4 regions of the Mesorhizobium sp. M0052 genome follow, and region 4 is predicted to be linked to each of the others. Evidence: predicted binding sites of a transcription regulator. Region 4 holds the regulator's gene; each other region holds the start of a gene.
The links. The regulator LexA, encoded in region 4, represses DNA repair genes until DNA is damaged. The targets are predictions, from matches to a motif close to TGTTCNNNNTGTGTTCNG.

Region 1 (7,115 bases), on a different contig from region 4:
CCGGCTGCGTGACGATCACCTCGTCGGCGGCGGCAATGCCGATACCAGCGATCATGGCGAGCCCGGCGACGGCGGGAATAAGGATGGTTTTCATCTTCGTCTCCTGTCGTTGTTGGCGAGCTCCGCCGTGTTCCCGCATGAGGCGAAAACAGCGCAGATCGAGGTGGCGGGCTCCTGGAGGCAAACGCAGCCGGTACGGTCTTGTTCCGCAAGCGGAGACTAAATTGATCGGCTTCCCGGTCATGCCAGCAGAACCCGCACCCGCAAGATTCGCATTGAAGCACAATCCCTCAGGAGACCTTCGACATGGATGATGCACGGCTCCAATTCCGGTGGCGATTGCGGCCGGCGCCGGCATTGATCCGGTGACCGCGTCGCCCGGCCAAGATCGGAACCGACCGCCTTCGTGCCACGCCGTGAAGTTTCAAGCAAAGGTCATTGCTTCGGCGGCTGCGCAGGCACCTCGCCAGGCTTGATCACCGGCGTCTTGCCCTGATCCGGCGGCGGCTGCGTCATACCCTGGTCACCACTGGGCGGCGGCTGCAGCACGCCGCCGCAGGGACCGAGCGTGCTGGTCGATTCGCCGCCGCCATTGGCGACCGGCGGCTTCCGAGCATCGTCCTGAGGCTGCGCCTGGCAAGGCGCGGCAGGGCCGTGCTGGTCGCTATTGTCCTGCGCGGCCGCCGGGTCGACCAGCGCCAAGAGCAGCACGCATGGGATGAGGGGGAAAGTCTTCATGGTCCAGCTCCTCTGGATTCATCTCCTTGGCAAAGCAGACTAGTCCTTGGCAAAGCAGACTGGCGGCAATTGGTTCCACTGAAGCTGGAGTGGTTGCTGGAACCTGGCAGCCGGAAGTGAGTTCCACCTTCTCGACGCTAAGCCGCCCAGAGGAGGCAATCATGGAACGAAACAGAAAACCCAATGACGAGGTCGAGGCGCCACCGAGCAAAAACGATGCCCGCGACAGGATCGCCAATGATGAAGTGGAAGCGCCGACGCCGGGTCGGCAGGATTGGGATGCGCTGCGTGGCGCAACGGTCCTGCCCGACGGAGCAGATGAGGAAAGCCTGCCGGACACCACCGGTGTCGAGAAGGAAGGCGAACTGCCCGAGGAGGATGACGACAACCCCTACCAGGACAGTGACGATGCCTTGCCCGACGACGCCGAGGAAGCCGCCATTGGTCACGACCTGGCGAGGCGCGGCGGCCCGTTCGACGACGTGTAAGGCAGCGACCGCGGACTTTCGAGAGGTTTCCCGGGACGTCCACGCCGTCACCAGTTGGACCAAGTATGAGCTGAAGGCGATGCCGGAGCATCGCGATATTTCGAAGGATCCGGCTGGCCGGATCCTTCGTTTAAGGCGCCTTGGCGGTTTGGCTTAGCCCTTGTGGTCAAGGGCTGGACGGCGACAATCTCGGCACCTTCGACAGCCGAGAAGCAGCCGAGAAGCAGCCGAGAAGCACGAACGCGAAGCACGAACGCGAAGCCCAATATTTCAAGCGCCGTCGAGGCCGCTCGCCTGAAATCTTCAAAGTGCGCAAGAAATCCCCGCCGCGGGCGGTGCAGACACGCTCCGGCATCGCGGCGCTGCGAACCGGGCCATCGACCGCCGGCACTTGAGTGCCGACGGGCTCTGACCTTCAATTCGACCCGGGATCGCCGAGCGCCTCGGTGACGAAGGACGCCGCGATCAGGTCGTCGGCGTCGAGGCGTAGGGAGCCTTCGACACCTCCCATGATGGCTGCGACCTTCTGGAAGGTCTGCATCTCGTGTTCAGTAACGCTGGCGTCTCGCATCCTGGCTTTCAGATCGGCGATGCGTCGGCCCAGTGAGGCCGACGTTCCGATTTCTCTTTTCGACATGGTGGCCTGCTCCTCCCCCAACCCATGCTGTGGACGTACTCAAGTCTGCCTATATAAGGCAGCGCGAATACAGTCGCCGCAACGCGCGATATCTGGGAAGGTTCCGACGCCAAATAGTCACGAAATAATACGTGGTGGGACTCGGGTATGTTAAGCGCCGACGCGGCGATAGACACCGCAGCCAGCGGCTGCGGCCATCGGCCTGGCCAACCCGTGTCGCGGGTCGCGAATGCGGGTCGGACTTTGATCGCCGCGCGCGAACAGTCAGCGAGAGGCCGGAACCACGCCGGACACCGAGCGCGCCGTTTCGGGCGAAAACACCACGAAAGCAAAAACCAGAACGGCAGCGGCGATAATGAGCGAGCCGCCGGCGACGATCGGTTCAAGCGCCGGGTTTCCCTGCAGCATCACGTACAGCGCCGGCAGCATGATCACCAAGCCGAGAGTGTAGAGCCCGTAGTGGATCATGGCGACGCGACGCGCCGCCTTTTGCGGATTGAGCGCGTAGTAGCCGCCGAAGATGGCGCTCGTCACCCAACCGAGCAGATTGATATGCGCGTGCGCCGGAAAAGCGGCGTGGTCGCCCGAGATCGCCATCTGCAGGCCGGCCGCAATCCCCAACATCAGGAACAAGATGGCAGTTTTGAAAAAGAGTTCCGAAATCCTCGGCATGTCATTTCTCCCCCTATGCGGTCTGCGACCGCTTGCGTCCTGGAGAATACACCCACGCGCAGAAATTTTCCACGCCGCGCTTATGGGCCATGCCTGCACAGCTTTTTGCACGCTGTTCGACTTTTCTGGCTGCCACAACCCGGCGCCGCCCCGCTACGGCGTCAGCAAGATGTCGGCGCCCGCTCGCTCGTCGAACACCACCGCGCAGCCGCGCCCCAGCGCCACTGCCGACAGCGCGTTGGCCACCGTCTCGTCCGGCGATACGAAATCACCGGTCAGCACTCGCAACTCCTCCACCGCCCTGGCCATTGACACGCAGTGCCCGGCAACGCGATCGCTCGTGCAGGCGTCAATGACGCTGACGAGGTCGATCATCTCGAACTGGCCCATACCGGCCTCCACAAAAACAGCGTCCCGTCGCGGATATGAACGCTGAGGCGAGAGACAATGTTCCGCAGGTCCGATGCCCAGGCGGAGCACTCGACAGCCCGACCTGGAACGGCCGACCGGCGACAACCGCTTCGCTTGACAATAGGCCCTGTTTGTTCTCTATTTGTTCGGCAAAAACGCCTCTCACAACAGACGCGGCTAATGCTGCAACGCCGCAAAGGGAACGGTCGGGATGGAGCCCACCATCCTGCATGCGGATCTCGACGCCTTCTACGCCTCGGTCGAGCAGTTGCTCGACCCGGCGCTCAGGGGCAAGCCGATCGCCGTCGGCGGCGGCGTCGTGCTTGCCGCCTCCTACGAAGCCAGGGTTTTCGGCGTGCGCGGCGGCATGCCCGGACGAAGTGCGCGCGAGCTTTGCCCCGGACTGATTTTCGTCGGCGGCCATTTCGCCGACTATCAGCGGCTGGGCGACGCCGCCATCAAGGTGCTCGACGATTTCACGCCGCTGGTCGAGCGGATTTCCATCGATGAAGCCTTTGCCGACGTCGCCGGCTGCACGCATCTGTTCGGGCCGCCGGCCGAGATCGCCGCCACGGTGCGTCGGCGCGTCCGGGCAGAGCTCGGCCTGCCGATCTCGATCGGCGTGGCGCGCACCAAGCATCTGGCCAAGATCGCCTCGCAGGTGGCCAAGCCCGACGGGCTGGTGGTGGTCGATCCGGACACCGAACTTGCCTTCCTGCATGATCTGCCGGTCGGGCTGATGTGGGGCGTCGGCCCGGCGACCAGAGCGCGGCTGGCCGAGATCGGCATCGAGACCATCGGCCAGTTGGCAAAAACGCATAGCGGGGCGCTGCGAAGGTTGCTCGGGCCCGCCGCCGGCGAAAAGCTGGCGTCGCTGGCATGGAACCGCGACCCGCGAAAGCTCGAAACCCACAGGCCGTCGCATTCCGCCGGCGCGCAGTCGGCGCTTGGCAGACGGCCGGCCGAGGCGCGTATCTTCGGACCCGTCCTGCTGCATCTGGCAGACCGGGTCGCCAGCCGGCTCAGGGCGAAATCACGGCCCGGGCGCACGGTGACGGTGCGCGTGCGTTTCGCCGATCTGCACGCTGTCACACGCTCGCTGACGCTCGATCAGCCGATTTCGGCAACCGCGATGCTGGCCGAAATCGCCGGGGAGCTGGTGCGCGGCGTGCTGGCCGCCAACCCTCGGGAGAAGACCATCTCGCTGCTGGCGATCTCGGTGTCGCAGCTGGAAGAAAGTGCCGAGCTGCAGTTGGAGCTGCCGCTCGGGCTTGCCGATGAAAAGCAGCGGCCCGGCAGCAGGCAAGGCCTGGCGCGCTTTGGCGCCGACCGCGCCATCGACAAGATCCGCCAGCGCTTTGGCAGAGAGGCTGTCGGCTATGGCGCCGTGGCGCTGGAAGCCCGGCGCTCGGTTCCCGATGCCTTCCGCGAACTGGCGGAGAAGGAACTGTGAGTGCGGCGCGACGGCAAGGCCAATGTTTAGGCTGGGCCAGTCCGCGCTGCATTGCCGCTCTGTTTGAGCAGGCCGACCAACCAGGCCATACCCGCCGCAGTTTCGGACATTTTTCGCACCGCAACCCGGCCACGCCATGCACGCCCAAGAACAACGCTTTGTCGATGAAGGTGGACTTGCAGTTAGTGCATCGGGACCAAGAAAACCCGGGGCGGGACGACGGCGCCGCGAAGGTTGACAGTGCCGATCCGTCTGGCATTATCGCGTAAGCTTGGAGGATTCACTATGAAGAAAACCTATTCGAAGCCTGTTCTGGTCAAAAAAGGCAAGCTTTCGCAGGTTACGGCGCTCGCCAATGGAGCGGGTTCCGGCCCGATCGAGTGAAGTCGTTGAGTCGGCTGTCGCCTGATCTGGCGGCCTCGCCTGACACTGGAGATGCGGCATGAAGAAGACCTATTCGAAGCCGGTGCTGGTCAAGAAGGGCAAGCTCTCGCAGGTTACAGCCGACAATGGTAACGGCTCCGGGCCGGTCGCCGTCTAGCAGCCGATTATCCGACGCCTCGTGCCGTCTGGCCGGGAACAGGGCTTTGGGTGCCCGACGTGGAGAGTGGAAAATGAGGAAGACCTATTCCAAGCCAGTGCTGGTAAAAAAGGGCAAGCTCTCGCAGATCACCGCGAACGGCGCTTCTGCTCCTATTCCGGGCTAAACTCGTTCCCCGGTAGATCGAGATCCTCCTGGCAGAGTCGGGCGGCTTGATCGTTTCCGGAGCATGATCTCCCGCAGGCGGCGGGACCGTTCAGCGCACAACCACCAGATCGTCGAGCACTAGCTGCCAATAGTGGCTCGTGGAGAGGCGTACGCGCGTCACCGCCGCCAGCATCGGCGCATAGTGGACGGGCGCCAGTGCCGACAGGACGATCGTGTCGCTGGCGATCAGCCGGTCGCCAAGCCAGCTCTCGACCAGTGCGGTTTCGCCTTCGGACTTCAACCATGCCGCCGTCAGCATCACGGAATGGAACCCGAACGGTTTGTCGCTCGAGAATTCGGCCGGGTGTCCGCTGCTCGTATAGCAGACATGGTCTCCCGAGATATTGCCGTTGACGTAGCCTTCGCTGCCTTCGGTATGATCGCGCGCCAGTGCGTTCAGGTTGAACCAGGTCAACCCGGCATAACCGGACGGCACCTTGCGTAGGCCGCGCGTGGTGACATCGTCGAAACCGATGGCCTGCAAGGACGCGGCGCTGTCGACAGCCGCGTTCTCGGGCGACAGCAGGCCGAGCTCGGTCGGGTAGGCGGACAAGGCCAGTCGTCGTTCCATGCCATCGCCGGTGACTTCGATCGCGTCGGCGTCATCGGGCAGATCGAGACGGAAGCCAGCCCCAGCACTTAGCGGATGCACCGCCACCTCTTGCCCTTTCGCCATCACCGAGATGCTCGCCGAAGCACCGTCCGCTACGCGGCCGCTGAGCCGGCGTATCGCAAACAGGCCGACCGGCTGCAGCATTGCTTCCGAGGCCAGCCCGGTGGGCGAGCCCGGCAGCGGCCGGAGGTGCTGCGACTGGACCTCGTTGGCGCTGCTGGAGCGCCAGCCGGGCGGAACCGACACGGTGAAGCGGTAGCTGCCCGGCACATGGATGGGCGCGGCTCGACGTTTCGCCGACGCCAGGAAATTGGCAAAGCCGCCGCGGTTGCTCCGCGCCGCGGCGACGAAGCGGCCGTCGCCATCATGCAGTCTGACCATGATGCCGGCCATCGGGCGGTCGCCGAGCCCGTAGCGGCCGTCGCGATCGGCATCGAAATAGACAAAGGACGAATGATTGAGCTTGCCGTGGTTGCCCGACCAGTCCCGGCGCACGGCGTAGTCGTTGGCCGGATCTTCACGAAGCCGGGCTCTGAGACGAGACCGCGCCAGCCGCCAGGCGAGAGCCGCAACGACAGCGGCGAACCCGACAAGGAGTATTGCCTTGATCACGGACGGCTCAAGCAATGCTGTCGGCCCTGCTCATCTGGATCTCCTGCACATACATCGATCCATATATCGATGCTGCAGGCGCTTGAGCAACCGGACACGGGACCGGCGGACATGGCGTCGGCCTCATATACCCATCTCGGGCAACTATTCCGGCGACGGCACCGGCGGCTTGGTGGTCAGCGCGGCGCCGAAGGCGGCGACGACCACGGCGGCGACGCCCGCGCACTGCAGCGGGCTCAGGGTCTCGTGCAGGAACAGGAAGCCGGCCAGCGCGCCCAGCGCCGGCTCCAGACAAGTCAGCGTGCCGTAGAGCCTGGCCGGCATCCGGGTCAGCGCCACCATCTCCAGCCAGAACGGCAAGGCGCTGGAGAACAGCCCGACCAGCAGCGCGCTGACCAGGATCGCGGGTGCGATCAGGCCGGTACCCGCCTCGGCTAGGCCGAACGGCAGGGCGAGAGCAGCGGCAATGACCAGCCCGTAAGCCGTGGTCTGGCTGCCAAGCTCGGCGCCCGCCTTTTGCGCAAAGACGATGTAGAGCGCCCAGCAGCCGCCGGCGGCCAGCGCCAGCATCACGCCGATCGGGTCGAGTGCACTGCCGGAGTGGATGAAGGGCGACAACAGCAATATGCCGGCAACGGCCAGCACCACCCAGACGAAGTCGGTGGCGCGCCGCGACGACAGCGTCGCCACGAGCAGCGGGCCGCAGAATTCGAGCGCCACCGCGACGCCGAGCGGAATTCTGG
Region 2 (7,115 bases), on a different contig from region 4:
ATTACGCCCTGAACTCCTTGTTGTGGCACCGGCGGCCTGCCGGTCCGAACGCATGCGACCGGGGACACCGATCGTTAGCCGCACAACAGATGAACCCATCGGAAAAAGCCGGGACCGGCAAACCGCATACATAGCGACTGCCTGGCCCAGATCGCTCTGGTCCGATTGGGGATTTCACCTTTCAGTGATTTGGGGCGCTTGCGCCATAAATCGACGTTGTGTCACCGGCATGTTTCAACTGGTGTAGCACAAAAAGTCGGAAGAATCAAGGTTTTGCTGCAAACGCGAAGGTCGAGCGCCATCGCCGCCTGTCAAGGCAGTTAATGTATGATGCGCGTTACGCAGCGTTATGACGATCCAATAGGCCGCACTTTTTTGCTTTGCGCATCACCCTTTCCGAAATCGATTCCGATTCCAGCGTCATGTGCTCAGTCGCCTTCGCCGGGCTCGGCGGAGAAATATTTCTCGAACTTGCCGGCCTCGCCGTCGAAGCTCTTGGCATCTGCCGGAGGCTCCTTCTTGGCGGTGATGTTGGGCCATTTCTCGGCGTATTCGGTGTTGACCTGCAGCCATTTGTCGAGGCCCGGCTCGGTGTCGGGCTTGATTGCATCGGCCGGGCATTCCGGTTCGCAGACGCCGCAGTCGATGCACTCGTCGGGATGTATGACAAGCATGTTCTCGCCCTCGTAAAAGCAGTCGACCGGACAGACCTCGATGCAGTCCATGTACTTGCATTTGATGCAGTTGTCGGTCACGACATAGGTCATTGGTCGGCTCCGGGACGTCCCGTTCTTGCTAGAGCGACGTGCGTCCACTTGGACGCATAAAGTACGCTCTAACACTTTGAATCTGCGCATCGTGCCTTCCGAAAAATCGATTTCCGATTTTCGCGCCGATGCGGCGGCTTTTTTGGTGAGGTAACGCCTTTGCCTGCCGCTTGCAAGGGCAGCCATTGCAGGCGGGGCCCGCGTGTCCGGAATGAAATTCCAGACCGCCGGCATGGCGCAGACGGCCAAGGCTTCAGTCTTCGCCGAACAGCCGGTCGGTTTGCCTGCGCTCTTTCTTGGTCGGCCGGCCGCTGCCGGCGTCGCGCAGCGCCGGAATGGCATCGGCAACAGCCTCGCCTTTTGGGACCGGCGGCGGGGACATGTCCTCGTAGAGCGTGCGCGCTTCCTCGGCCGGACCGCGACGCACGCCGGTGCCAAGCACCTTCCAAACGAAGATGCGGCGCTCGTGCGTAATGGTCAAAACGTCGCCAGGCTTGACCAGATCGGAGGCCTGCGCTGCTTTGTCGCTGTTGATGCGGACGCGTCCGGCGACGACCAGCTTGGCCGCCAGCGAGCGCGATTTTATCGCGCGCGAAAAGAACAGCCACTTGTCGATGCGCTGACGACCTTCAGCAACCATCGCAGCGAGTTATCTCTTGTTGGAGCATGATCTTGTCCGAAAACCGATTCCACTTTTCGGGATCATGCTCAGAGCCTACTTCTTCAGCTGGTCGCGCAAGGCGGCGAGCTTGGCGAAGGGCGAGTCCGGATCGAAGCGCGCCGGGCGTTCCTCGCGTGGCTTGGCCTGGAAAGCCGGCTTGGCGCCTTGCGGTCCGCCTTTGCCTTCCGGCCTGCCGCCTTTCCAGTCAGGCCGGCCCTCGCGCGGACGCTCGCCTTGCGGCTTGCCGTCGCGGCGCTGTTCGCCCTCGGCCTGCGGCTTGGGCTTGAACTTCGAACGGTCGAAGCGTGGCTTGGCGGCACCGTCGCGCTGGTCGCGCCGGCCTTGGTAGGCCGGCCGCTCGCCCGTTGCGGGCTGTCCGCCGGCAGCGTCGGCCGGCGCGTCGGCGCGGGCAGCCTGGCCGTTACGCGGGCGATTGTCCCGGCCTTGACGATGGCGCGGGCGCTGCTCGAAACGACCCTGCCGCCACAGCAAGATGGGCTTTGGCGCTTCGGCTTCGGGGACAGACTCAGCGCTTCCACCCTCCCCCTCGTGGGGAGGGTCGGCGCGCAGCGCCGGGGTGGGGGCAGCGCCGGTTTCGGCGGTTGCACTTGCATCGTTTGCACTATCTGCTTCGTCAGCGCTGTCACCCGCGTCGCTTCGCGCCGCGGCCTCCGCCATCGAGGGGGAGGTAAGGGCGTCGGCGTTTTCGGCGACGGTGGCGTCGGCAGTGTCGTCAGCTTCCGCAACAGCCGGAGCTTCTTCCGCGATTTCTGCGCGAGCTTCGACTTGCTCGTCCGCGACAGGCTCTGCCGTTGCTTCCGCGATGGCTGGAGCTTCGGCGGTGGCTTCAGCGGCCGGAGTTGGCTCCGAACCCTCGGGAGGCGCGCCCGGCTGAGCGTCCGCAGCAACAGCCTCCGCTGCGGCTTCGGCGACGGGCTGCTCAGCCGCAGGCTCAGCGGCGGCAACCGCATCCGGCTCCGATCCAACGGCCGGCGCTTCAGCGGCGGCTTCTCTTGCAGCGGCTTCCGCCGCCTTGGCCTGTTCGGCTTTTGCAGCCGCGTCCGCAGCCAGCTTGGCGGCAGCCGCTTCCCGCGCCGCATTGTCCTGTGCTTCGAGCCGCGCCTTGACCTCTGCCGGCGGCTTCGGCTCGGCGCGGTAGCCAAGGCCTTTCAGGATCTCTTCCATGTCGTCGGCGGTTGCGCCGAGGATGGACATCATCGGCGGCGTCACCATGAAGGACTGGCCGTCATAGGCGCCGTCCGGGCGCTGTCCCAGACCGGGCTTCCAGTTGGTCGCAGGCCGGATCAGGTCGGCCAGCCGTTCCAGAATGTCGATGCGCACGGCGCGGCGGCCGAGATTGCGGTAGCCGGCGAGCTTGTAGAAGCTCTTGTCGAAAGCCGGATCGATGACCACCGAGGTGCGGCCGGAGGCCAGCGCGTGCACCACGTCGCCAAAGCCGGGCTTGTCCTTGCCGTCGTTCTTCAGCGCCCACAAAAGCGTGATCAGTCCGGCGGGCGCCGGCTTGATCAGCGCCGGCACGAAGACGTGGTAGGCGCCGAAGCGCACACCGAGCCGGCGCAAGGCGGCGCGACCCTCCTGGTCGAGCGACTTCATTTCCTCGGCGATGTCGCGGCGGTTGATGAGGCCGAAATGCTCGACGAGCTGGAAGGCGATGCCACGGCCGATGCCGGCGATCTGCTCGGCATTCTTCAAGTCGACCAGCGGCTTCAGCAAGGATTCGATCTGGAAATTGACGAAGCGCTCGGCGCGCGCGGCGACCTTGTCGCGGGCGGGACCGGTCAACTGCTCGTCGGCCAAAAGCACCAGGCGCGGCTTCAGCGCGTCCTCGCCGGCAACCAGCGTGCCGATCGGCGCGCCGATCCAGCGCAGCGTGCCGTCGGAGCCGAGCGCAAGGTCGCCATTGGCGCAGGCGCCGAAGCGTTCGGCACGTGCCTCGAACTCGGCGGCCAGCGCTTTTTGCGCTGCCGTACGCACGGCCTTGGCGTCTTCGCCGCCGGCGCTCTGATCGGCGGTGAAGCGGAACCCTTGCAACTCGCCGACATGATGGCCTTCGACAAGGACGGTTCCGGTAGGACTGATTTCGGCTTCAGGCATTGTATTTTCTCTAAGGCGCCGCATGAGGACGGAAGTCCTGCGGTCTACAAACCGTTTCGTCAACCGCTCATGCAGCGCATCCGACAATCTGTCTTCGATTTCGCGCGTCTTTTCCCGCCAGTGTGCCTGATCGGCCAGCCAGCCCGGCCGGTTGGACACGAATGTCCAGGTGCGGATCTGCGCAATGCGGTGCGACAGCGTGTCGATGTCCCCCTCGGTCGTATCGGCGCGGCGCACCTGCTCGGCCATGTAGTTCTCGTCGACATGGCCGTGTTTGGCGAGGTCGGTGTAGATAGAAGCGATCAGGTCGGAGTGCTGGGCCGGCGCGATCTTGCGGTAGTCCGGCAACGCGCAGGCTTCCCACAGCAGCGCGACGCGCTTGGCATTGGTAGCCAGCGCGCGGATGTCCTCGTCGCGGGAGAGATGTTCGAGCGCCAGCGCATCGACCGCCGGCAGCGCGCGCGTCAGGCCTTCGACCGGCGCGTTGGCCTCGATCGAGCGCTTCAGCGCGTCGAGGCTGGCGAAGTCGAAATGCGCGGTGCGCCATTGCAGCACCTTCACCGGATCGAACTCGTGCCCCTCGATGCGCTTGACCAGTTCCTCGTCCAGCGGATCGACCTGGCCGGTGACGCCGAAGGTGCCGTCGCGCAGATGCCGGCCGGCGCGGCCGGCGATCTGGCCGAGCTCGGCCGCCGTCAGGTTGCGGTACTGGTAGCCGTCGAATTTGCGGTTCTGGGCGAAGGCGACATGATCGAGATCAAGGTTGAGGCCCATGCCGATGGCGTCGGTGGCGACGAGATAGTCGACGTCGCCTGCCTGGAACATTGCCACCTGGGCGTTGCGGGTGCGGGGCGACAGCGCGCCGAGCACGACCGCCGCTCCTCCTTGCTGGCGGCGGATCAGCTCAGCGATGGCATAGACCTCGTCGGCGGAGAAAGCGACGATCGCCGTACGCCGCGGCAGGCGGGTCAATTTCTTCGAACCGGCATAGGCCAGGTGCGATAGGCGAGGGCGCGTCACCACCGAGACGCCTCTTAGCAGCTTTTGCAGGATGCCATGCATGGTGGCCGCGCCGAGCAGCAGCGTTTCCTGGCGGCCGCGCAGGTGCAGGATACGGTCGGTGAAGATGTGGCCGCGCTCGAGGTCGCCGGCGAGCTGCACCTCGTCGATGGCGACGAAGGCAACGTCGGTCTCGCGCGGCATGGCTTCGACGGTGCAGACCGAATATTTCGCGCCGGGCGGCTGGATTTTTTCCTCGCCGGTGACGAGCGCCACCTTGTGGGCGCCGACCTTTTCGCAGACGCGGGCATAGACCTCGCGCGCCAGAAGGCGGAGCGGCAGGCCGATAATGCCGCTCTCATGCGCCACCATGCGCTCGATGGCGAGATGGGTCTTGCCGGTGTTGGTCGGACCCAGCACGGCAGTCACGTCGCGGCCCGACAGGATCAGCGGCTCGGTGTGTTTCGGCTGGATGTTCATCGGCCTGGAGATGAGGCTTTCTGCATCGTGTTGTCGGGAGCGCGCCTCGCATGGCGCGTATGACAGGCGACACATAGGGATTTCAGGCGCGAAGCGAAAGCGGAATGTTCCGGCCGGCAGTCCCACGGTTCGTCTTTGAGGTCTCAATTAACAGTTGGAACGAGTCTGGAACGAATCGGCGACGAATCAGTGACTCCGGCAGATTCAGCTTTTGTTCACGGCTACATGTTGATTTTGCGAGCCTGAGTCTCACCATATGCTGAATCGCGGAAACTGGCCCGATTCCTGCAAGGCGACCATTGGCGTTAACCTTTGCCGGCGGGGCATCGTCGTGATCCGATACGCCTCGGCCAACATTATGAAATTGTTGAATTTTCTTAATCGGCCTTAACCATTTGCCGGTGATTTTCGGCCTTGGTCGTTAACGTTGCGCTCAAAGCCGGAACGAATCGGCGATGAATCAGCGATGGCGGGATTTTCCTTGTTTGTTCACCCCAACATGTTGTGTTATCCACAGCTTGTCCACCGAGAATTCACAGCTTGCGAACCGGGTTTTGCACAGGGCGCCTGGAAATCGTTAATCTTTGCGTGCCGGAACGGGTCAATGTCTAGCGCAGCCCGGGAACACCGCCGGCCGGCGATGAAAAAACGGGCCATAAGCCGGCCCGTCCTACCGGGCGAAATGCTGTCGTTCAGGCGAAATACTGGCCGCCATTGGCTGTAATGGTCGAACCGGTGATGAAGCCGGCGTCTTCGGAAGCGAGGAAGACGACGCAACGCGCGATCTCTTCCGGTTCGCCGAGGCGGCCGACCGGAATCTGCGGGATGATGCGTTCATGCAGCACCTTCTCGTCGATCGCCTTGACCATCTCGGTGGCGATGTAGCCGGGGCAGATGACATTGACGGTGATGCCCGCGCGCGCGCCCTCCTGCGCCAGCGCCTTCGAGAAGCCGATGTCGCCGGCCTTTGCGGCGGAATAGTTGACCTGGCCGGCCTGGCCTTTCTGGCCGTTGATGGAGGAGATGGTGATGACGCGGCCGAATTTGCGGTCGCGCATGCCGCCCCACAGCGGATGCGTCATGTTGAAGACGCCAGACAGATTGGTGTCGATGACTTCCTTCCACTGCTCGCGCGTCAGCTTGTGGAACATGGCGTCACGGGTAATGCCGGCATTGTTGACCAGCACTGAGACCGGGCCGAGATCGGCCTCGACCTGTTTGATTCCGGCGGCACAGGCGTCGTAGTCGGCGACCGACCATTTGTAGGCCTTGATGCCGGTTTGTGCGCTGAACTTCCCCGCTGCCTCGTCATTGCCGGCATAGTTGGCTGCAACGGTGTAACCGGCATTCTTCAGGCCGATCGATATGGCGGCGCCGATGCCGCGCGATCCACCGGTGACGAGCGCTACTTTGGTCATTGAAAGTTCTTCCTCCCTTTGGTCGGAAGAAGGGAATAGGGAGTAGGGAGTAGCGAGTAGGGATCGATATCCCGCCGCGCTGCTCCTTCTTCCCCATTCACTACTCCCTATTCACTACTCACTTCTCTTTCACAGCGCTTCCACGCACAGAGCGACGCCCATGCCGCCGCCGATGCACAGCGTGGCAAGGCCCTTCTTGGCGCCGCGGCGGCGCATCTCGAAAACCAGCGTGTTGAAGACGCGGGCGCCCGACGCGCCGATCGGATGGCCGATGGCGATGGCGCCGCCATTGACGTTGACGATCGACGTATCCCAGCCCATGCCCTTGTTGACGGCGCAGGCCTGCGCGGCGAAGGCTTCATTGGCCTCGACAAGGTCGAGGTCCTTGACCGACCAGCCGGCCTTCTCGAGCGCCCGCTTCGAGGCGGGAATAGGTCCGGTTCCCATGATCGCCGGATCGACGCCGGCCGTCGCCCAGGATGCGATGCGCACCAGCGGGGTGATGCCGCGCCTTGTGGCTTCAGCCTCGCTCATCAGCAGCGCGCCGGCGGCGCCGTCATTGATGCCCGACGCGTTCGCGGCGGTCACGGTGCCGTCCTTGTCGAAAGCCGGCTTCAGCTTGGACATGGCGTCGATGGTGGCGCCGTGGCGGATGTACTCGTCCTGGTCGACGAC
Region 3 (7,115 bases), on a different contig from region 4:
TGGCGCGCAAGGATGCGGCCCGGATCGAATTGGGCTTTCTCCAGGGTGCAGTCCCAGTCGGAAAAATTGACGTCGACGTCGCGGATATCGACGCCATGGTCGCGCGCGTCGCGCACCAGCTGGGCCGGCTGGTAAAACCCCATCGGCTGCGAATTCAGGATCGCGGCGCAGAACACGTCGGGATAAAAGGTCTTGAACCAGCAGGAGGCATAGACGAGCAAAGCGAAGGAGGCGGCGTGGCTTTCGGGAAAGCCGTATTCGCCGAAGCCTTCGATCTGCTTGAAGCAGCGCTCGGCGAAGTCCTTGGTGTATCCCTTGCCGACCATGCCGTCGATCATGCGCTGGCGGTAATTGCCGATGGTGCCGGTGCGCTTGAAGGTGGCCATGGCGCGGCGTAGTTCGTCCGCCTCGCCCGGCCTGAAGCCGCCGGCGACGATGGCGATCTTCATCGCCTGTTCCTGGAACAACGGCACGCCCAGCGTCTTGCCCAGGATTTCTTCCAGTTCCGGCTTGGGGTACTCAGGCATTTCCTTTTTCTGCCGGCGGCGCAGATAGGGATGCACCATATCACCCTGGATCGGACCGGGCCGCACGATCGCCACCTCGATGACCAGGTCGTAGAATTCGCGCGGGCGTAGACGCGGCAGCATAGACATCTGCGCGCGCGATTCGATCTGGAAGACGCCGAGCGTGTCGGCGCGGCAGATCATGTCGTACACGTCGTTCTCTTCCGGCGGCAGGGTGGCCAGCACATAGGGTCGGCCGTAATCATCCCGGGCCTTCGGATAATAGTCGGTGAGCAAGGTGAAGGCGCGTTTGAGGCAGGTCAGCATGCCGAGCGCCAGAATATCCACCTTCAGGATCTTCACCGCGTCGAGATCGTCCTTATCCCACTCGACCATCTTGCGCGCCTCCATCGCCGTCTTGACGATGGGGACGATCTCGTCGAGCCGGTCGCGGGTAATGACGAAGCCGCCGACATGCTGCGACAGGTGCCGGGGAAAGCCCATGATCTCGTTGGCGTGGGCGATCACGCGACGGGTCGAGGTCTCGTTGCGGTCGAGGCCGCCGGCATGCGCCTCCTTCTCGCCGAGCTCCGAGGTCGACCAGCCCCAGATCGAACTGGAGAGCGCACTGCGGACATCGTCCGACAGGCCCATGGCCTTGGCCACCTCGCGCAGCGCCGAGCGGCCGCGATAGCTGATGACGGCGGCAGCCAGCGCGGTGCGCTTGGCGCTGTATTTGGAGTAGATGTACTGGATCACCTCCTCACGCCGCTCATGCTCGAAATCGACGTCGATGTCGGGCGGCTCGTTGCGCTCCTCGGAAATGAAGCGCTCGAACAACGTGTCGATGCGCTCGGGGCCGACCTCGGTGATGCCGATGCAGTAGCAGACGATCGAGTTGGCGGCCGAGCCTCTGCCCTGGCACAGAATGCCCTCATTGCGGGCGAACTGGACGATGTCGTAAACGGTCAGGAAATAGCGCGCATAATTCAGACGCTCGATCAGAGCGAGCTCCTCACTGATGCGCTGCAAGACGGAAGCGGGGACGCCCGCCGGATAGCGCGTGGCGGCCCCCTCCCTGGCCAGACGCTCTAGCTCGGCCTGCGGCCCAAGCCCTGATTGCGTCGGCTCGTCGGGATAATTGTACTGGAGGTCGCTGAGCGAGAAGGTCAGTTCGCCGGCAAAGCGCAGCGTCTCGGCCAGCGCCCGTGGATGGCGGCGGAAGAGACGGGCCATTTCCAGCGGCGGCTTCAGATGGCGCTCGGCGTTGGCCGTCAATTCCAGCCCGACCTCGGCGACCGGCAAATTGAGGCGGATGGCGGTGAGCACATCTTGCAGCGAGCGGCGCTCGGCGCTGTGATAAAGCACGTCGTTGGTCGCCATCAGCGGCACGCCGGCGATGTCCGCCATGCCCGCCGCCTGCTCGATGCGGAAACGGTCATTGCCGCGATAATCCGGCGCCATGCCTAGCCGCAAATTAGCGCCGAAACGGTCTTTCAGTTGACGGACCAATGCCAGGGGATCGTCGGCATTCGCCGAGAGATCCGGCAGCACCGCCAGCGACAGCAGGTCGCCCCATTCGAGCAGGTCGCTGCGCTGGAGAAGGGTCGCGCCCTTCTCGTTTTCATCGCGCAAATTGGCTTGCGTCAGCATGCGGCAGAGATGGCCCCAGCCCTTGCGGTTCTGCGGATAGGCGAGAATGTCCGGCGTGCCGTCGCCGAACACCAGGCGGCAACCGGGGTGATAGGCGAGCTTCTCGACCTTGGCCTGCTGCCAGGCGCGCACGACGCCGGCCACCGTGTTGCGGTCTGCCAGTCCGATCGAGGAAAAGCCGAGGAATTTGGCCGCCACCACCAGCTCCTCCGGCTTGGAGGCGCCGCGCAGGAAGGAGAAGTTCGACTGGATGCCGAATTCCGCATAGGGGATGACGGTCAGCGCATTCATGCGAAGACCCCATGCATGAACCAGCGCGGCGGCAGCTGCGGGTTGCCATAGAGGCCTTGCCGGTAGAGCCAGTAGCGGCGGCCTTCGGCATCCTCGATCCGGAAATAGTCACGCGTCGATGTGACCGGATCGCTTGACGTTTCACGCCACCATTCCGGTGCGATGCGCTCCGGCCCTTCGGCACGCGCGACCCGGTAGAGCGCGCGGCGCCAGCGGAAATTCATCGGCGGCCCCTCCGGCATTTCGGTGGCCGGCACCTCGATCGGCTCGGGCGAACGGAACAGCCGTATCGGCCGTTCCGGCGGGAAGATGGTTGCGCGCGGCGCGTCTTTCGAGCCGGGCTTCCTGGGCGGTGTTTTGCGTTGTGGCGCTTCCGAGAACGGGATGGTGGCGACGGCGCGCTCCGGCAGATGGCTCTCGAGGGCGACCGGCTTCAGCACCGCACTGTCCCCGAGCCTGGCGCGGATGCGGTCGGCAAAGAGTGCCATGTCGGCGTCGTCATCCTCGGCCTCGCCGGTCAAATCGGCTTGCTGCATGTCGAAGTCGGCGGCCGCCAGCACCGAAAGCCGAACCAGGTCGAAGCCGTAGCCGGCATCGATGTCCTGTTCGAGCGCGGCCAGCCGCTCATGGAACAGGCGCTGGATCAGCTTCGGTTCGCGCAGCGGACGCGAGGTGCCGACAGCGATGCGGCTGACGGCGCCGTCGACGCGAAACAACAGCAGCGCCAGCATCCTTGCGCCTTCGCCGCGGCGTTCGAGATCGGCCTTCAGCGTCACCGCCAGCAAGAGCACCAGCCGTTCGATCTCGGCGGTCAGCACGACCGGCTCGGCCAGGTGGCGTTCGACTGAAAGGGGCGCCACCGGCAGGCGCGGCGATACCGCCTCGTCGAGGCGGCCGAGCGCCTGGTCAAGACGCAACAGCAAGGTCGCGCCGAAACGGCGGGCGAGCGGCGCGCGCGGCGCTGCCATGACCGCGCCGGCGGTGCGCAGACCGACGCTTTCCAGGCTGGCGCGGATATCGGCCTCGATGCGCAGTGCGGCCAGCGGCAAGGGGGCGAGCAGCGCTTCTTCCTCGCCGGAGACAACGATGCGGTCGCCGCAAAAGCGCGCTGCCGCCCAGGCTGCACCCGGCGTCGCGGCCAACCCGGCGCGGACAACGAAACCCTGCTGGAAAAACCGCGCAAGGATGTCGTCCAGCATGGCGCGCTCGCCGCCGAACAGGTGGGTACAGCCGGTGACGTCGAGATAAAGCCCGTCGACGCCGTCAAGCGCCACCAGCGGCGTATAGCGGTCGCACCAGTCGGCGAGGCCTTCGAGCAGCCGGCGGTCGGCCTCCGGATCGGCCTCGACAATGTCGATCGAGGGATGCATGGCACGGGCGTCGGCAATGCCCATGCCAGGCTTCAGATGCAGCGCCTCAGCCCGCTCGTCGAGGGCCGATATGCGCTGGGCGTTGCGGTCGCGATGGCTGATCACGAGCGGTGGGTGAGATGGCGGCAGATGATCCGAAGGCCGGGAACGCCACGACCGTCCCAGGCGCTGGCGCAGGATCCGTTCTGCCGCCAGATGCGGGAACCACAGCGACAGAATTCTCTGCCCGTTTTTCGCGGGGCTTTCTTTCTTCGAATGCGTGTTCATCGGGGTTCCACTCCAGTGTGAATTGTCCAGGCAGAGCGGTGCGGCTCTTGCCGATGCTGACGGTGAAGGCAGGCCGGCCGATCGAGCCGGCGAGCGACCCGGCGATCGTCCGGCGGCTCGCCGCTGGTGCAGCCGACACGATGAGGCGCACCGGGGCGGCGGTCGGCTCGGCTTCGCCGGCCTGGCGCAGCAGGAACACCGGCCGGCCGGCGTTTTGGGCGCGCGCGTGCAGCCGGCGCGTCGCGGTGAGGTCGAGCCGCTGCGGGCTGCCACGGATTTCGAGGATGATTGCGGCGAGCGCCGTCATCTTCGCGGCCTCCTCGGCTACCCACAGCGCATCGGTGAGTTTCGGCGCCTCGGAAAACAGCAATTGCTCCGGTGCGAGACCGAACATGCCCTGCAATCCCCTGGCATAGGGAAAGCCGGCCTCGCGAAAAATCTCCGATGTGCCGATCCACAGCACGGGCAAGGGCTGGCCCTTGAGGATCAGGCTGACAAGCGACAGCACAAAACCGGCGACGGCCCCGGCATTGCGGGTCTCAAGGCCATGGATTTCGCTCAAGGCGGCTTTCGGAAGGCCGCCGCTCAGCGCCGCATCGAGGCGCTCGACGCCGGTGGCCAGGAAAGCATCCGGCGAAGCCACGGCAAGCCCGCGCCGGATGATGGTGACATCGGCATCGGGTTCAGGCGCGGCGTCGAGACCGCCGCCAGGACCCGCGCGCAGCCCCTCGCCAGCCGGCGCGGCCAGGCGCTCGGGCAGCGTTCCCTCGATCTTCGCGATCTGGCGGCGCAGGGCAAAAACAGTCTCCCGCGCCACGGCTGATGTCGCCATGACGGTCAATTTCTCTCACAATTGTTCCTGTTATGTTCCTATAGATTCCAGAGGGTGCCGGAAGAGTCAAGCAGAGTCAGAAGGAATTTATTCCTTGATCAAAGGTGGCGAGGCCAACCTTGGACTTTGGTCGCAGCCATTCGGCGCAAAGAAACAGTCATTGGCCAGGTACCCGTCCATTTGCCGAGTCCGGAGGGAAAGCCTATATGCCGGGATCAAAGGACAAAGCATGGCCCGCATCTACAAGACCCGCACCTGGCACGATGAACTCTCGCCTTCGATCGAGGAGATCGAGTTTCTGGCGCTGGAGGCGTACGCACATCTGCCCGACGATTTTCGCAAGCTGACCGGCGAGATCGTCATCATGATCGCCGAATTCCCGACCGACGAGATCATGGACGATCTGTCGCTGGAGACGCCGTTCGACCTGCTCGGCCTGTTCGAGGGCCGCGGCATCGCCGAGCGCTGGAACCCGCAGACCGGCGAACGCCCGAACCGCATCACCCTCTACCGCCGCGCCATCCTCGACTACTGGGCCGAGAACGAAGAGACGCTGGGCGACATCGTCACCCATGTGCTGATCCATGAGATCGGTCACCATTTCGGCCTGTCGGACGACGATATGGAAAAGCTTGAAGAGGCGGCGGAATAGCCCCCACCTTTGTCATCCCAGGGCGAAGCAGGAGCGAAGCTCCGTCGCGAAGACCCTGGGATCCATGCCTAGGGTCTGCGTCGCGTCGCTTCGCTCCTTGCTTCGCCCTAGGATGACGAAGACGCGGAGGTTGACGCCTTCCCTACCAATCACTCAGCTTCGTATCCGGCCCGTATTCCTGGCCGTCGATATCCTTCACCACCGCCTGGCCGCAGCGCATCGATTTGGTCTTCTTGTCGTAGGCGTAGGTCGGCGAGCCGTACAGGTGCCAGCCCTTGTTCAGCGCCGCGGTCACCTTGTGGCAGAAGGTTGAATCGTCGGGGGCGGACAAAAAGCGGTAAAGTCTCATGGGTCAGATCCTGTCGTGAGTTCGTCTTTTCGGGGCGGATCATGCGCCGATGGCGGCGGCCTTCGCCAGCAATTTCTCGGCTTGAGCCAGATGCAGCCGCTCGACCATCCTGCCGTCCAGCGCAATCACGCCCTTGCCGGCATTTTTGGGCAAGGCGAAGGCATCCTTGACCGCGCGCGCCTGGGCCAAGGCTTCGGGCGAGGGCGCAAAGGCGCGGTTGGCGGCGTCGATCTGGGCCGGATGGATCAGCGTCTTGCCGTCGAAGCCCATGGCGGCGGCTTCGGTGCATTCACGCGCAAACGCGTCGAGGTCGCGAAAATCGTTGGAGACGCCGTCGAGCATGTCGATGCCGCCGGCCCGCGCCGCCAGCACCATCTGCATCAGCCAAGGCACGAGGTAGCGCCGATCGGGCGTCGCCAGAATTCCGGTTTCCTTGACCAGATCGTTCGTTCCGGCAACGAAACAAGCTAGGCGCGAGGCCGGGTCGCGGCCGAGTTCGGCAATGGCGCCGATGTTGAGCATGGCCTTGGGCGTCTCGATCATCGCCCAGAGCTTGACGCTGTCGGGGGCAAAATTGTCGTCGAGCACGTCGCCGACTTCGAGGATATCGCGCGGCGTGGCGACCTTGGACAACAGGATGCCGTCGGGCTCGAATTTTGCCGCGGCGAGCAGGTCTTCAGTGCCCCATTCGCTGGACAGCGCGTTGACGCGCACGATCATCTCGCAGCGGCGTTTCGGTCGGCTGGCGAAAATGCCGGCCAATTTGTCCCGCGCGGCGACCTTGTCGGCGGGCGCAACGGCGTCCTCGAGGTCGATGATCACGGCATCGCAGGCCAGCGTCGCGATCTTGGCCAGCGCCTTGTCGTTGGAGGCGGGGACGTAAAGCACCGAGCGGCGCGGGCGGTAAGGTTCGCTTGTCATGGCCGATCTATGCCGCGTGTGGGCGGGGGAGGCAAGCGTCCGACCGGTACCTGATGACGAGCCAACCGCGAAAGCTTGCGCTGCCCCGCCCGTCCCGCAGCAGTTGCGGAAGGGGGGCCATTCCTCTCCCCCGTCGATCGGGGGAGAGGTGTGGGGCGCAGGTGGACGGGGTGGGGGGCGACGGAGTGGATGTCGACCCTCGGGGCGCAAGGCGAGGCGATGTTTGCACCGAATGCCCTTCCTGTGTCCGTTCGCGGCGATTGCCAGGTGGTTC
Region 4 (7,115 bases):
ACGCCTGCAGGACCACGTCAAGGCAACGATCGCGCCCTACAAATATCCGCGTTCGGTGAAGTTCATCGACGCCTTGCCCAAAACCCAGACCGGCAAGATCCAGCGCTTCCGGTTGCGCGCGGAGAAGAGCAATTGATTAAGCCGCACGATCCGGCGTCCGATGGCGCGCAGATGTCGTTCAAGGAGCGGATGTCCTACAGCGACTATCTGCAGCTGGACAAGGTGCTCGATGCGCAGGCGCCGCTGTCTTCGGCCCATGACGAGATGCTGTTCATCATCCAGCATCAGACATCGGAATTGTGGATGAAGCTCGCTTTGCACGAGATCGGCGCCGCGATCCGCTCTATCCGCGCCGACCGCCTCGAACCGAGCTTCAAGATGCTGTCTCGCGTCGCGCGCATCTTCGAGCAGCTCAACAATGCCTGGGACGTGCTGCGCACGATGACGCCAAGCGAATACACCGAGTTTCGCGACGCGCTCGGCCAATCCTCGGGCTTCCAGTCGTGGCAGTACCGCGCTATCGAGTTCATGGCCGGCAACCGCAACCTAGCCATGCTCGGGCCGCACAAGCACCGGCCCGATCTTACGGACAGGCTGGAAGCGATCCTGGCCACGCCGTCGCTGTACGACGAGGCGCTTCTGCTTTTGGCGCGCAATGGCTTCGACATCGGCGCCGATGCCGGGCGCACGGACTGGCGCGAGACGCGCGTCGAGAACGAAGACGTGCTGGCTGCCTGGCAAACCGTCTACCGCGACCCGCAGCGCTACTGGATGCTCTACGAACTGGCCGAGAAGCTGGTCGACTTCGAGGATTACTTCCGCCGCTGGCGCTTCAACCACGTCACCACGGTCGAGCGCGTCATCGGCTTGAAGCGCGGCACGGGCGGCACCTCAGGCGCCTCCTATCTGAAGAAGATGCTGGAGGTTGTGCTGTTTCCGGAGCTCTGGACGGTCCGCACCCGGCTCTAGAGCATTTCACCGTTTAACGTAAACGGCGAAATGCTCTAGCTCTTTGATTTGACGCAATTGCGGACGGAAAACCGCTTCACACTTTTCCTGAAATTGCTCTAGTTCCTCAGGTGACCGCGGTCTTCACCGCGAAGCGGGCGTCCTGCCAGGCGCCGGTGCGCAGAATATCCTCCAGGACTTCGACCGCCTGCCAGACATCGCCATATCCGACATAGAGCGGCGTGAAGCCGAAACGGATGGTCGACGGCGCCCGGAAATCGCCGATCACGCCGCGCTCGATCAGCGCGCGCATCACCTGATAGCCATGCGGATGGAGGAACGACACCTGGCTGCCGCGCTGGCTGCCGTCGCGAGGACTTTCCAGTTCAAGCCCGTAGGCGCCGCATCTGGCTTCGACGAGCTGGATAAACAGGTCGGTCAGCGCGATGCTTTTTCTGCGCACCGCCGCCATATCGACGTCGTTCCAGATATCGAGCGCGCCCTTGAGCGCCCGCATCGACAGCACCGGCTGCGTTCCGCACAGGAAGCGGCGAATGCCGCTGCCGACGGCAAAGCCCTGCTCGAAGGCAAAGGGCCGCGCATGGCCCCACCAGCCGCTGAGCGGCTGGTGGGCATCGTCATGGTGGCGCTCGGCCGCGTAGATGAAGGCTGGCGAGCCCGGGCCGCCATTGAGGTATTTGTAGGTGCAGCCGACGGCGAAATCGGCATTGGCACGGTCAAGTTCGACCGGCAAGGCGCCGGCCGTGTGGCAGAGATCCCAGATGATCAGCGCGCCGGCGTCATGTGCCTTGCGCGTCAGCGCCGCCATGTCGCGCAACTGGCCGGATTTGTAGTTGACGTGGTTGACCAGGATGACGGCAACGCTGTCGTCGATCAGCTCCTCGATTGCGGCCGCGTCGACGCCCTCCAGCCGCAGCCGCGTTCCCGGCCGGGTCGAGGCGACGCCTTCGGCCATGTAGAGGTCGGTCGGGAAACTGTCGCCCTCGGCAACGATGACCGACCGATCCGGCCGCATGCCGAGCGCTGCGTGCAGCAGCTTGTAGATGTTGATCGAGGTTGTGTCGCAGACCACCGTCTGCCCATCAGCCGCGCCGATCAGTCGCCCGAGCTGATCTCCGAGTTCCACCGGCATGTTGAACCAGCCGGCGGTGTTCCAGGCGCGAATGAGGTCGTGCGCCCATTCCTGCGTGGCGGCCTGCTGCAGTTCGCTGAAGACGACCGCTGACGCGGCGCCCAGGGAATTGCCGTCGAGATAAATCACACCTTGCGGCAAGACAAAGCGTTCGCGCATGGAGCGCAGCGGATCGGCGGCATCCATTGCTTCGATTGTAGCGAGATCGGGTGTCGTGCTCATGATCCGGCGCCCCTCCATGGACAAACGCGCGCGGCGGAGCCTGCCGCCCAAACATGCCGGCGATCTTGAGTGGTCGCCCTTGAACTGTCAAACATTATATATAATTCACCCATTGAAAGGCTTTGATATATAATGATCCGCCGAGCGTTTATGTCTGATGGATCACGATGCTGGATGACGAGCAGACCTCGAAGACGGAAGCGGCCTATCGCCTGCTCAGGCGCGATATTCTTGCGACCCGGCTGGCGCCTGCCGCGCCGTTGAAGCTGAGCACGCTGCGCAACACCTACGGCATCGGCTGGACGCCGTTGCGCGAGGCGCTGTCGCGGCTGGAGGCGGAACGGCTTGTGACCGCCATCAGCAACCGCGGGTTTGCGGTCGCTCCCGTCTCTCGGGCGGAGCTCGAGGATTTGGCGCGTGCGCGGCTGGTGGTCGAACTGCCCCTGCTGGTGGAATCGATCGAGGAGGGCGACCGTGAGTGGGAAGACGCGGTCGTTGCCGCCCACTATCGTCTCTCACGGTGCGGGTCTGTTCTCGACGATCCATCGGATGATGCGGTCGACGCGTGGTACGAAAAACACGATGCCTTCCATGCGGCGCTGCTCAGTGCCGCGACATCCAGCTGGCTGCTGCGCTTCAATACGACGATTTCCGACCAATTGCATCGCCATCACCGCTTTCTGGGTCTGGCCCCGACGCTGCGCGCCGCCGCCGGCCGCACGGATGGCCACCGGAAGGCCGTGGCGGCCCTGCGCGACGCCGTGGCGATCGAACACCATACCGCCCTGATGGAAGCGGCCCTCGATCGCGACGTCGAACGTGCGAAAACTCTGATGACCGCTCACATCGGCTACACGCTGCAGGTCTATGCCCAGAGTGAACCCGGCGCGGATGCTGCGCAGCCCCGTCCGAAAAGGAAGCGGCGATCGTAGCCGACGACGCAGGGCACTTTGTCTTCGTTTCACCCCGTTGCCGGCCAACGACTACGAGCGGCGCTCGCAGCGCCGAACGTTACGCTGAACAAAACGTCAACACATTCGTTAAACTTTAAAAGGTTGCGGAACACAACTGGAACAGATAGTGTTTGTTCTGGGTTTGTTTTTTCTGATTCTGGTTTCAGAACCCTTGGGGGCCGCGATGCTGACGCGCAAACAACATGAGCTTCTGATGTTCATCCATGAACGCCTGAAGGAGAGCGGAATCCCGCCGTCCTTCGACGAGATGAAGGAAGCGCTCGACCTCGCCTCCAAGTCCGGCATCCACCGCCTGATCACGGCGCTTGAGGAGCGCGGTTTCATTCGCCGGCTGCCGAACCGGGCGCGCGCGCTGGAAGTGCTGCGGCTGCCCGACTCGATCGCACCAGGCCTCAATGCGGCGAGGAAGTTTTCGCCGAGCGTCATTCAGGGCAGTCTTGGTCAAACCGGCCAAGGGCAAGGCGGCCAAGGACAAGGCGCGTTGGGCCAAGGCGGTCTCGGCCGCCAGATCAAGCCGGGCTCGCCGTCGCGTTCGATGTCGGCCGGCAATGACGATGCCGTTTCCGCGATTTCAATCCCGGTTATGGGACGCATCGCCGCCGGCGTGCCGATCGACGCCATCCAGCATCAGACCCATTCGATCTCGGTGCCGCCGGATATGATCATGGGCGGCGAACACTACGCGCTCGAGGTCAAGGGCGATTCGATGATCGAGGCCGGCATTTTCGATGGCGACACGGTCATCATCCGCAATGCCGACACAGCCAGCCCCGGCGAGATCGTGGTGGCGTTGGTCGACGATGAGGAAGCGACCCTGAAACGCTTCCGCCGCAAGGGCGCCTCGATCGCCCTGGAAGCCGCCAACCCGGCCTACGAGACCCGCATTTTTGGACCGGACAGGGTGAAGGTGCAGGGCAAGCTTGTCGGATTGATCCGGCGCTACTGAGCCGGCTTGGGTTTGTACTTTTCACGCTGGTTGTAAGGCGGCAGGCCGCGCGCTTCGCGGGAGAAGCGGCGTTGCTCGTGCCAGGGGCGATACGGCTTGTCGACGGCGAAGCGGATGGTTGGCGCTGCAGCTGCCGATTGCGGATCGAAGAAGACGGCGGCGCTGCCGTCGCGGGCCAGCTGTTTCTTCGTCACGACCAGCACCAGCGGGTCGCGGCACGGATTGTAGGCGGTGGCGTCATCGATGACGATCAGGCTCGCGAAGGCACAGGCCGGCCGCGCCGTCTTGCGGTCTTTCGCAAGCGCTACAATGGCTCCGGAAGGGTGCCGGGCGATACAGAGATCGCCCATGCAATAGAAGGGCGAGCCGGGCGGCAGATCGAGCGGATCGAGATCGAACCGCGTATCTGTTGACTCGAAAATCTCAGGTGGGATAATGGTTTCGGCCCGCAGCGCCCGTTTCCAATTGTCCGTGGTGAATTCGTTGGAGCGTTCGCGGTTGAGGGCGAGTTCGCCGCCACCGATCGGCATGGCCACCAGATGCGCATCCTCGGATATGAGCACGTCGGGCGTAAGCACCTGCGGCACCGTCAATAGGCCGGCCAGCGCGAAAGGCACGGCCGCCAACCTGAGCCAGGTGGTGGCCATGGTGGCGATGACGAGGGCGACCGCCACCAACAGCACCGAGCGGATGGAGATCAGCCCGACGGCGTCGACCGGCGAGCGCTCGGAAATCCAGGCCGATATAGCGATCATCGCCATCAGACCTTTGCCCATCACATAGAGGAACGGCCCGTCGGCGCCGAACGGCATCGCCAGTGCGCTGAGCACGGCAAAGGGCATGACGATCAACGAAACAATCGGCATCACGGCCAGATTGGCGATCAGGCTGAGCGGCGACACACGCTGAAAATGCCAGATGGCGAACAGCAAGGTTGCACTGCCGGCGATGATCGAGGTCATGGCGAGGCCGCCCATGGCCAGCGCGAACTTTCGCGACAGGAAGCCGACGAAGGAGCGCTTTGCCGGCGGCGTTCTCACCTTGTCGGCGCGGTAATCGGCCCAGCCGGCATAGGCGCCGACAAGGGCGGCGGTGGCGGCAAACGACATCTGGAAGCTGGGACCGACCACCTCGTGCGGTGACACCAGGATGACGGCGATGGCGGAGATCGCCAGATTGCGCATGGTGAGTGCGGCGCGATCAAACAGCACGGCGACAAGCATGACCGCCAGCATGATGAAGCTGCGCTCGGCGGCAACCACGACGCCTGAAATAACGAGATAGGCGGCGATCGAGACAAGCGCTGCCGCGGCCGCATATTTCTTCACCGGCCGGCGCGAAGAGAAATCGGGAAACAGCGCAAAGGCGCCACGCAGCAACGCCATGATGGTGCCGGCAACCAGCGCCATGTGCAGGCCGGAGATGGAGATGATGTGGTAGATGCCGGTGCGCCGCATCGCCTCGTTGACCTCGTCCGGGATGCCAGCGCGCACCCCGACAATCAACGCCGCGGCAATCTCGCCTTCGGCGCCGCCGATCTTGCCCCTGATATGGTCGGCAATGTTTTCGCGCGCGTTCTCGATTGCCGAGGAGAGCCGCGCGGTCAGCGGCGGCGGTCCCTGCGTAGCAATGGTTTTCGGATTGCCGAGAAAGAAGCCGCTGCCGCCGATACCGGTGAAATAGCTGTCGAAGGAGAAATCGTAGCTCTCCGGCCGCACCGGACCGGTCGGCGGCAACAGCCTGGCATAGCCGGTGATCAGGGAGCCGGCGGTCATATCGGCGGGAACGGTCCGCGCCGAGAGCCTGACCCGCTCCGGGGCGTAGCGCAGCTCGGGGTAAGCGGTCGAAACCACATCGAGCGTCAGCCTGATGCGGCCGCTTTCCATCTGTTCGAGACTGACGACGCGGCCGGTCAGCCGTGTCTGGATGTCGGAGCCGAGCATCTGCGTTCCGGCGCGCCAAGTCTCGACTTTGGCGGCGACGACGCCGAGCGCGCACAGCATCGCGGCCATGCAGAACAGATGCGTCCTCGGCCGCGATCGCGTGGCGAGGGCGCAACATGTCGCCAGCACCACAATGGCGATTGGCTGCGCAAAGCCGGGCTCGCCGGCCAGCGAGAAATAAATGATGACGCCGGCCGCCAGGAAAACCGGCACCAGCAGGAAGGCGACGCCCCGGTCGAGCTCCGTGTTGGCGGCCACGGCAAGGCTGCGGCGGAGCGCGGGCCATGACGGACGGCGAAGCCGTCTGCGCAGACGGGCGATAGATCCGGGCGCTGTGACTTGCGCCGGCAACGCGTGACCGGGCAGCGCAGGCGCTATGCCGGGATGCGGCTCAGGCAGCGCGAGGGGCAGCGGCTCGGCATAGGGACTATCGGCAAACAGCGAGCGTTCGCTGACGCTTGCCTCGGCGCCTTCGCCTTCCTTCGTGCCCCGGCCACGTCCAGCCATCGGGTCTGCCCCTTGCGCCCCAGACCCCTATGCTACATGAACGCGCAAAGCGCGAAAGTCCGCGTGATCACGTCCACCGCGCCGGAATCGACCATCACCTGGCAAGGACGCTCAATCCTCAATCATATCCTGGCCCTCCGCCCTCAGGCGAGCAAGCCCATCGTGCATTGCCTTCAATTGTTCCGGTGTATGACCCTGCCATTCACCGAGTTCACCCAGGATGAGCAACGGATCACGGGAGCGGTAGGATTTCGTCGGATTACCGGGAAATTTTTTGTCGGTCAGGTTAGGGTCATCCATAAAAAACCCCGTCGGCTTTACGATGTAAATCCTTTGACGACCGTCACCCGTTGCAAGCTCTGCTCCCCAGATGGCGGCTTCCAGTGTCTGGGTGAAATAGATCCATGACAGTGGTTTACCTC

Region 1: the regulator LexA is predicted to act here: its motif matches at 3,079-3,096, upstream of dinB (DNA polymerase IV).
Region 2: the regulator LexA is predicted to act here: its motif matches at 5,178-5,195, upstream of NKJ77_RS19245 (helicase-related protein).
Region 3: the regulator LexA is predicted to act here: its motif matches at 4,942-4,959, upstream of NKJ77_RS23000 (ImuA family protein).

The regions. Positions count from the first base shown of each region.
Region 1 covers NZ_JAMYUS010000021.1:120,233-127,347, forward strand. Annotated here, with positions in the region: gene NKJ77_RS25255 (DUF1236 domain-containing protein) at 1-94, opposite strand, end outside; gene NKJ77_RS25260 (hypothetical protein) at 436-738, opposite strand; gene NKJ77_RS25265 (hypothetical protein) at 900-1,226, shown strand; gene NKJ77_RS25275 (hypothetical protein) at 1,642-1,863, opposite strand; gene NKJ77_RS25280 (heme-copper oxidase family protein) at 2,128-2,535, opposite strand; gene NKJ77_RS25285 (hypothetical protein) at 2,689-2,925, opposite strand; gene dinB (DNA polymerase IV) at 3,158-4,399, shown strand; gene NKJ77_RS25295 (hypothetical protein) at 4,685-4,783, shown strand; gene NKJ77_RS25300 (hypothetical protein) at 4,842-4,940, shown strand; gene NKJ77_RS25305 (hypothetical protein) at 5,014-5,106, shown strand; gene NKJ77_RS25310 (hypothetical protein) at 5,197-6,372, opposite strand; gene NKJ77_RS25315 (EamA family transporter) at 6,517-7,115, opposite strand, start outside.
Region 2 covers NZ_JAMYUS010000013.1:174,567-181,681, forward strand. Annotated here, with positions in the region: gene NKJ77_RS19230 (CarD family transcriptional regulator) at 1-2, opposite strand, end outside; gene fdxA (ferredoxin FdxA) at 429-767, opposite strand; gene NKJ77_RS19240 (RNA-binding S4 domain-containing protein) at 1,021-1,407, opposite strand; gene NKJ77_RS19245 (helicase-related protein) at 1,483-5,022, opposite strand; gene phbB (acetoacetyl-CoA reductase) at 5,715-6,440, opposite strand; gene NKJ77_RS19255 (acetyl-CoA C-acetyltransferase) at 6,570-7,115, opposite strand, start outside.
Region 3 covers NZ_JAMYUS010000018.1:56,895-64,009, forward strand. Annotated here, with positions in the region: gene NKJ77_RS22990 (error-prone DNA polymerase) at 1-2,450, opposite strand, end outside; gene NKJ77_RS22995 (DUF6504 family protein) at 2,447-3,925, opposite strand; gene NKJ77_RS23000 (ImuA family protein) at 3,867-4,919, opposite strand; gene NKJ77_RS23005 (metallopeptidase family protein) at 5,149-5,571, shown strand; gene NKJ77_RS23010 (DUF1737 domain-containing protein) at 5,714-5,920, opposite strand; gene NKJ77_RS23015 (HpcH/HpaI aldolase/citrate lyase family protein) at 5,960-6,841, opposite strand.
Region 4 covers NZ_JAMYUS010000027.1:15,139-22,253, reverse strand. Annotated here, with positions in the region: gene NKJ77_RS27855 (AMP-binding protein) at 1-136, shown strand, start outside; gene kynA (tryptophan 2,3-dioxygenase) at 133-969, shown strand; gene kynU (kynureninase) at 1,076-2,323, opposite strand; gene NKJ77_RS27840 (GntR family transcriptional regulator) at 2,491-3,255, shown strand; gene lexA (transcriptional repressor LexA) at 3,461-4,243, shown strand; gene NKJ77_RS27830 (ComEC/Rec2 family competence protein) at 4,237-6,693, opposite strand; gene arr (NAD(+)--rifampin ADP-ribosyltransferase) at 6,805-7,115, opposite strand, start outside.